One region of the Agromyces sp. Y558 genome, then DNA from elsewhere that is predicted to be linked to it. Evidence: predicted binding sites of a transcription regulator. Region 1 holds the regulator's gene; the other holds the start of a gene.
The links. Region 1 encodes LexA, which represses DNA repair genes until DNA is damaged. Its sites were predicted from a motif close to TCGAACANNTGTTCGA; they were not measured.
Positions count from the first base shown of each region.

Region 2: the regulator LexA is predicted to act here: its motif matches at 2,055-2,070, upstream of AC1C2T_RS01840 (DUF222 domain-containing protein).

Region 1 is NZ_JCAIUH010000001.1:2,482,290-2,486,590, reverse strand. Features, by position in the region: gene AC1C2T_RS11595 (histidinol-phosphate transaminase) at 1-596, opposite strand, end outside; gene AC1C2T_RS11590 (LysM peptidoglycan-binding domain-containing protein) at 682-1,083, opposite strand; gene lexA (transcriptional repressor LexA) at 1,353-2,030, shown strand; gene AC1C2T_RS11580 (alpha/beta fold hydrolase) at 2,078-2,857, opposite strand; gene metE (5-methyltetrahydropteroyltriglutamate--homocysteine S-methyltransferase) at 2,997-4,301, opposite strand, start outside.
Region 2 is NZ_JCAIUH010000001.1:405,986-410,286, forward strand. Features, by position in the region: gene AC1C2T_RS01830 (shikimate 5-dehydrogenase) at 1-354, shown strand, start outside; gene AC1C2T_RS01835 (MFS transporter) at 516-1,733, opposite strand; gene AC1C2T_RS01840 (DUF222 domain-containing protein) at 2,102-3,742, shown strand; gene purL (phosphoribosylformylglycinamidine synthase subunit PurL) at 4,057-4,301, shown strand, end outside.

The DNA of each region.
Region 1 (4,301 bases):
TCGGCGAACTCGAAGTAGGCCTCATCGACGACCACGATGCCGCGCGCCGCGTCGACGACCGCCTCGATCGTCTCGAGTGAGAGCGGCGTACCCGTCGGGTTGTTCGGCGCGCAGAGCAGCACGATGTCGGGATCGTGCTCTCGCAGCGCCGCTACGGCCGTTTCGGGGCTGAGTTCGAACTCGTCATCGCGACCGGCGGTGACCCACTCGGTGCCGGTGCCGGAGGCCAGCAGGCCGTACATCGAATAGGTCGGGGCGAAGCCCAGCACGGTGCGGCCCGACCCGCCGTATGCCTGAAGAATGTGCTGGAGCACTTCGTTCGAACCATTCGCGGCCCACATCTGCGCCGGCTCGAGGCCGTGGCCCAGATAGCCGGCGAGTGCATGGCGCAACTCGGTGAACTCTCGATCGGGATAGCGATTGAGGGTGAGAATGGCGGCGGCGACGCGAGCGACCACATCGTGTGCGACGTCTTCGGGAATCGGATGCGTGTTCTCGTTGACGTTCAGCGCGACCGGAACGGACTGCTGCGGAGCCCCGTACGGGGTGCGACCACGAAGGTCATCGCGGATGGGGAGGTCTTCAAGACTCGTCACCCTTCAATGCTAACGATGCGCACCGAGGCCATTCGGCCAAGCCGTCATCGACCGACGGAAGCCCGAAGCTTCGCCTATTCGCGTGTCACGGGACGGCGGGAAGTGCGAGGCGCTGACCGGGTTCGACCACCGCGTCATCGAGCCCGTTGAGTCGCATGATCTCAGCAATGATCTCTCGCACATCGGCCCCGGGGTCGATCGACTCGGCGATCTCCCAGAGCGAATCGCCTTGCCCGACCGTCGTGTACTCGAACGACGCAGCCTCGAACGAGACGCCCCTGGATTCGACGTCGGCCGCGGCGCCGCCCGCGCCGATCACCGCCACGAATGCCCACACCACGAGCGGAAGTGCGGCGAGCGACGTGAACACGATGCGACCCCGTCGCGTCAGCCGGAGCGTCGTGCGCGCGGGAGTCACCGACGCCGCCTCCTCTCGCGGAAGGGCCCTCGGGGGCTGGAAGCCGGTCGTTGCGATCGCTGCACTCATGTCACACCTCCTGTAGGAGTCGCATCCGACCCTCGGCCGGGAGGGCCGGATGCGAAACTCTGTTCCGAACATACATTCGAATGACGAACAACGCAAGGGCGGACGCGGGGAATTCCGACGGACGGATTCCGCGACACACTCGAACAAATGTTTGCCGCGCGCGCGAGAGGCGGATACAGTTTCGAATGTCTGGAAGGGAGTCGACCGGACATCACCGACATCCGGTCGCGAAGCGGCCGCTACGAGGGGCGAAGACGTTGAGCACCGACATCGACGACGTGCAGGCGGCCGGCAGGCCACGCCGCCGAAAGAGCTTGAGCGCCAAGCAGATCTCGATCCTCGAGATGATCCAGCGCTCGGTCTCCAGTCGCGGCTACCCGCCGAGCATGCGCGAGATCGGTGACGCCGTCGGCCTCTCCTCGCTCTCGAGCGTCACGCACCAGTTGAACCAGCTCGAGCTCGCCGGGTACCTTCGGCGCGACCCCAACCGCCCTCGTGCGCTCGAAGTGCTCATTCAATTGCCCGGTGTCACCGAGCGCGCTGTGACCTCCTCCGACCCGACCCCGGTCGGTGACGCGGCCATGGTGCCGCTGGTCGGCCGTATCGCCGCGGGCGTGCCGATCACGGCCGAACAGCAGATCGACGAGGTGTTCCCCCTCCCCCGCCAACTGGTCGGCAAAGGCGAGCTGTTCATGCTGAAGGTCGTGGGCGACTCCATGATCGACGCCGCGATCTGCGACGGCGACTGGGTCGTGGTGCGATCGCAGCGCACAGCAGAGAATGGTGAGATCGTCGCGGCGATGCTCGACGGTGAGGCGACCGTGAAGGTGTTCCGCCAGCGCGACGGTCACACCTGGCTGCTGCCGCGGAACAGCGCGTTCGAGCCCATCGTCGGCGACCATGCCGAAGTGCTCGGCAAGATCGTCGCGGTGCTCCGAGCAGTCTGACTGGGCAACCCCGCCAGTCCGTTCCGGAGCGGCGGGGAGGCCCGGCTCTATGCTGCAGCCTGAACCGCGGGTCGAGCCGCGGCGAGAGCGCTCCCGACCGCGGCAGGCGTCAACGCGTTGAACCAGTCGAACACTGCATCCATGAACCCCGCGTGATCGTCACGGAACACCGTGTGGCCCGTGCCGCGCAGGGTCGCGACGGTCATGCCCTGTCCGCGCAGCTGCCGGGCGATCTTCGCCGTGATCAGCAGGCTCTTCTCCGCCAGGAGCACCAGAGTGGGGGCGACGAGGCGCACGGGCGGCACCAGCGGTCGCGTATCGGTGAAACCGAGGATGGTGCGCTTGTCCCAGTCTCGAAGCGTCGCGAGCTCGATCTCGACGTCGACCGCACTCCACTTCGGATTCATGCGCACCAGGGCCGACCGGCGCGGCCTCGGTGCTATCGCGAAGAATGCCTTGAACGCCCACCCCTTCACGCCCTTCGGGAAGGAGAAGGCCGGGTCGATGTAGATCGCCGCGCGAGGCGCAAGCCGATCGGCGACCAGGCTCGCCACCAGTCCGCCGAGCGAGTGACCCATGACGAGATCGGGCGGGCCGTCGAGCATCGGCGTGAGCGTCTCGACGACGTCGCTCGCCCACGCGGCGGGCGAGTAGTGCACAGCACGCGGGCTGCGTCCATGACCCGTCAGGTCGACCGCGAGCACCCGGAATCCCTGCGCCTCGAGTTCGGCAGTCACTCGGTGCCACGCACGGGAATCGGACATGATGCCGTGGATGAGGACCGCCGTTCGCGAACCCCCGCCGGATTCGTGGACCGCGAGTTGCATGAGACCAAGCTACGCGCTGCGGCTGTGCGTCGCCTCGGCACTAGCCGAGCGTCGGCCGTACGCTGGCCGAGCCCCATCCGCACGCTGACCGAACGGATGCCGAACGGATGCCGCGAGCCGCGGCATCCGCTCGCCCGTGCTACCCGGCGAGTACCGAAGCGGCGCGACCGGCCCGCACCGCACGGGTCGCCTCGACGATGTGCCGCAGCGACTCGACGGTCTCGTCGTAGCCGCGCGTCTTCAGGCCGCAGTCGGGGTTGACCCAGAGCCGGGTGGCGGGAATCGCGGCGGCTGCGCGCTCGAGGAGCGCCTGCACCTCGTCGACGCTCGGCACGCGCGGCGAGTGGATGTCGTAGACGCCCGGGCCGATGCCGTGATCGAATCCGCTCGTCTCGATGTCGTCGACGACCTCCATGCGGCTGCGGGCCGCTTCGATCGAGGTGACGTCGGCGTCGAGGTTCTTGATCGCATCGATCACGACGCCGAATTCCGAATAGCAGAGGTGCGTATGCACTTGCGTCGCGGAGTCCGCACCGCCGGTCGCGAGGCGGAAGGCACCGACCGACCAGTCGAGGTAGGCGGGCTGGTCGGCGCGCTTCAGCGGCAGCAGCTCTCGGAGCGCGGGTTCGTCGACCTGGATGACCCGGATGCCAGCCGCCTCGAGATCGGAGATCTCGTCGCGCAGGGCGAGTGCAACCTGTCGCGCCGTGGCGCCGAGCGGCTGGTCATCACGCACGAACGACCAGGCGAGGATCGTGACAGGGCCAGTCAACATGCCCTTCATGGGCTGCTCGGTCAGCGCCTGGGCGAACGCGGACCATTCGACCGTCATCGGCGCTGGCCGCGAGACATCGCCCCAGAGGATCGAAGGACGCGTGCAGCGCGAGCCGTACGACTGCACCCAGCCGTGCTTGGTGACCGCGAACCCGTCGAGGAGTTCGGCGAAGTACTGCACCATGTCGTTGCGCTCGGGTTCGCCGTGCACGAGTACGTCGAGTCCGAGGTCTTCCTGCAACCGCACGACGCGTTCGATCTCCTCGCGCATGAGCGAGGTGTACTCCTCGCCCGTGAGCGTGCCGTCCACGAAGCGAGCGCGGGCACGACGGATCTCGCCGGTCTGCGGGAACGACCCGATCGTCGTCGTCGGCAACTCGGGCAAGCCGAGCGACGCCTGCGCCGCAACACGCTCGTCGTAGCTCGCGCGGGCGAAGTCGCCCTTCGTGAGCGAGGCGAGGCGGTCGCGCACGACCGGCACGCGCACACCCGGCGCACCGCCACGATCGGCGAGGGCAGCGGATGCCGCGGCGAGCTCGCCCTCGATCGAGGCGCGCCCGTTCGCAAGTCCGCGACCGAGCGCGGCGACCTGGCCCACCTTCTGGTCGGCGAACGCGAGCCAGCCGACGAGTCGGGCATCGAGCGCATCCTCGTCTTCAACGTCGTGCGG
Region 2 (4,301 bases), 2.1 Mb from region 1:
TCTTCTCTCGGGCCGGCGCTCGCCGGGCAGTACGGCTACGCGTGGACGCCGACCGATCCCGAGCCCGGCGCCGACGTCATCGTGAACGTCACCCCGCTCGGCATGCACGGGGCGGATGCTTCGGCGCTCTCGTTCTCGGCGGAGCATGTCGGTGCGGCATCCGTGGTGTTCGACGTGGTCGCGTTCCCGGCGGAGACGCCGCTCGTCTCAGCAGCGCGGGCCGCCGGCAAGCTCGTGATCAGCGGGGCCGAGGTGCACGCGATGCAGGCAGCGGCGCAGTTCGAGCGCTATACGGGCGTGCCGCTCACGCGCGAGCAGATCGAGCGCGCCGCCGCGTTCTCACGAGCCGAGTAGCTGCCCCGCCGGTCGAGTAACGCGCGACGAAGGAGCCCCACCGCCGGTCGAGGAGTGCGCGACGAAGGAGCCCGCGTATCGAGACCCCGCCCCCAGGTCTCGATACGCTCGCTTCGCTCGCGACTCGACCAACGGAAACGACTCGACCAACGGTCGAATCGTCAGCGGTGCACGCGATTGACGGCAGCGGTCCAGATGAGGGCGGTGCTCGAGCACGCGAGCAGCGCCACGAAGACCCACGGAAGTCCGCCGAGCCCGATCACGCCGAACAGGATCGCGCCGAGCAGCGCCCCGCCGCCGATGCCGGTGTTGAAGGCCGTCGTGTAGATGGATGCCGCGGCATCGCGGATGCGCGCCGACGCCGAATGCAGCAAGCGTGTGTTGAGCATCGGCGGGAGCGCCCCGAACGCCGTGCCCCACAGGAGGAAGCACGCGATGCCGACGCCCGGCACCTGCGGGAAGAGCGCGAGACCCGCGACGCCGAGGCCCGTCGCGATGAGCGCGACGGCGAGTCCGACGGTGGGGCGGCGTCCGAGCACGGTTCCCGCGAACACGAGGCCGACCGCGCCCGCGATGCCGTAGGCGAGCAGCATCGGGCTGATGGCGCTGGCCGGCAGTCCCATGACCTCGGTGATGAAGGGCGCGACGTAGGTGTAGAAGGTGTACGCACCGACCATCGTGACCGCGGTGATCAGGCAGACGACGAGTACGGGCACGAACGTGGGATCACTGCGCAGACGGAGCGGCGCGGCATCCGTCTCGCCCGCATGGTGCCGTACTGGAGGAAGGAATCGCCAGACGAGGAGGGCGCCGAGGAGTGTGAGCACGCCGATTCCGGCGAACGCGAGCCGCCAGCCGAAGGCCTGGCCGAGCGCCGTGCCGAGCGGAACGCCGAGCACGAACGCGAGCGAGCCGCCCGCGACGCTGATAGAGACGGCGCGGGCGAGCTGCTCCTTCGGCACGAGGTGGCCTGCGTACGCACCGACGACCGACCAGAACAGGCCGTGGGCTGCGCCGCCGAGGATGCGGGTGGCGAGCACCGTGCCGTAGTTCGGCGCGAACGCGGTGAGCACGCAACTGACCGCGAGCACGGCGAGCGCGATGACGATGAGGGTGTGTCGCGGCATCCGCTTGGTCAGGGCCGACAGCGGCACCGTGAGCACCACGACGGTCGCGGCGAACACGGTGACGAGCAGGCCGATGAGGGGCTCGCTGACCTCGAGCTCGCGGCTCATGTCGGGCAGCAGGCCCGTCGGGATCATCTCGATAGTGACCGAGAGGAAGACGGCGGCGGCGAGCACGATGAGGCCGAGCCACGGGAACGGCGGCGCGAGGGCGGGCGTGGTGTCGGTTCGATCGACGGGAGTGGACGGCGTCATGGGAGTACCTGAGCGAAGGGCGTTCCCCGCGGACGGCGGGGCGGGGCTCCGCGAGTGGCCGACGGCGGGTCGACTGCGCGCTGATGTGCGCGCCCAGGGCCGCCGAGAATGCGGCGACCGCGTTCAGTCTACAGAGCGGATGCCGCTGGGTGCAGGTGGTTCGTGGGGGTTCGCGGGGTTCGTGGAGGTTCGCGGGTGGCTCGTGGGCGGCTCGGGTTCCGGGGGCGGTGCACCTCGGGGCGGCGCGCTTCGGGGCGGCGCATTCGGGCGGTGCACCTCGGGGCGGTGCACCTCGGGGCGTCCCACTCGAGTTCTCCACATTCGAACATTCATTCGTATTTGAGTCTGAAACCCGCTAGAATAGTGACATGCCCGAAGCCCCTGCAGCACTCCGCGAACTCGAAGCGGTGTGCGCGTCGGTGCTGCAGGAGTGGGCGGGAGCCCTGCTCGCCGCGTCGCGCGACGCTGAGGCCGACATCGGCGTCATGAGCGACGACGGGCTCATGCGCGCGACCGAGTCGTTGGCCAGGCTCGGTCGCCGCGTCGAGGCCCTGCAAGCACGTTGCGCAGCCGGCATCGCCGAGCGCTCGCGTGGCGGTGGCGACGGCGACGACTTGTCGCGAAAGCACGGCTTCTCCTCGCCCGAGCGGCTGATCGCACAGACGACCGGCGGCCGCTACTCCGATGCCGCACGGCTCGTCGCGGTGGGTCAGGCCACGAGCCACCGTGCCTCGTTCACCGGCGAGGCCCTGCCCCCGCGGCATCCGCATGTTGCTTCCGCGCTCGATGCAGGCACGCTCGGCGTCGCTGCGGCCGAGGTCATCCGCCGGTTTCTCGACCACCTGCCGCCGGTCGTCGCGCGCGACGAGGTCGACGCCGCAGAACTGCTCCTCGTCGACCGCGCTCCGATGGTCGGCGTCGACGGGCTCACGCGCTTGATCAAACAGCTCGAAGCGCACCTCGATCCAGACGGTGTGAAGCCGCGCGAAGACGAGCTCCGGTCCCGGCGAGGTCTCTCCATCTGGCAAGACGCGGCGGGCATGATCAATCTGAAGGGCGCGTTCGATCCGGCGAACGGGGCACCGATCAAGCTCGCGATCGAGGCGCTCGTCGGTGCCGAACTGCACCGGGCACGAGATGCGAAGCGTCCGTTCGGGGCGACGGGCGACCACACGGCGCCCGGCTCCGGCGCCGACGGCAACGCTGACGGCAACGCTGACGGCGATTCTGGCGCAGGTTTCGTGTCCGACCCAGGTGACGGCGAGGTCGAGGCCGCCGACCCCCTCTTCCGCGAAGAACGCACGATCGGGCAGATGAACGCCGATGCGCTGGCCGACATCGCGAGGCTGTCCCTCTCGAGCGCGGCCGCACCGCCAGCACTTCGAGGGGTCAGCGTCGTCGCCCGCATCGATGTCGATGCGCTCGTGACAGGGCGTGGGCACGCGAACATCGACGGCGTCGATCAGCCCGTGTCGGCCACCACCGCGCGCGAACTCGCCGAGTCGGCCGGGGTCGCCCCGCTGCTCATGCGCAACGGATGCGAACCCCTCGAGCTCGGCCGCGCGGCAAGGCGATTCTCCCCGGCCCAGAAGATCGCGCTCGTCGAACGAGACGGCGGCTGCGCATGGCCGGGCTGCCACCGACCCCCGTCGCATGCCCAGGCTCACCACATCGCGTGGTGGAAGCGCCACCGTGGCCGCACCGACGTGGCGAACGGCATCATGCTCTGCAGCTTCCATCATCATCGGGTCCACGACGACGGGTGGAGCATCTTCATCCGCGATGCTCGCAGCTGGTTCGTCCCGCCCGCACACCTCGACCCCGAGCAACGGCCCCGACCGGGCAATGTGGCAGCGCGTCACCTCCTGTCTCGCCATGGCCCAGCACGGCATCCCGACAATTCGCCGCAGGTCGAACGGCAGCGGTCGTTGCCCACGCCTGTGCCCATGCCCGTGCCCGTGCCCACCACCTCAGCCTCGGCCGCCGGAGTGGTCACAGCGGTTGCGTGAGACCGGTCGCATCGCAACGGCCGGTCGGGGCGCCACGGTCGCACCACAGCGCCCGGTCGGGGCGCCACGGTCGCACCACAGCGCCGGGTCGGGGGCGCCACGGTCGCACCACAGCGCCCGGTCGGGGCGCCGCAGTCGCACCACAGCGGCCGGTAGACTTGCGGGGTCAGGCATCCGCCCCGCGGCATCCGCTCGCCGCCGTTCTCTGGAGCTCGCCACTCGTGACCACTGAAGCCCCCGCCAACACCGCTGCCCCTTCGACGGGCTCAGGGAGCACCGCGACGCCGGCGCTCGACACCGTCGAGGTCGCCGCAGTGACTCCTGAAAAGGAGCAGCCGTACGCCGCGCTGGGCCTGAAGCCCGACGAGTACGAGCGCATCCGCAACATCCTCGGCCGCCGCCCCACGAGCGCCGAACTCGCGATGTACTCCGTCATGTGGAGCGAGCACTGCTCCTACAAGTCGAGCAAGATCTACCTGAAGCAGTTCGGCAAGAAGGTCACGCCCGAGATGAAGAAGAACCTCATGGTGGGCATGGGTGAAAACGCGGGCGTCATCGA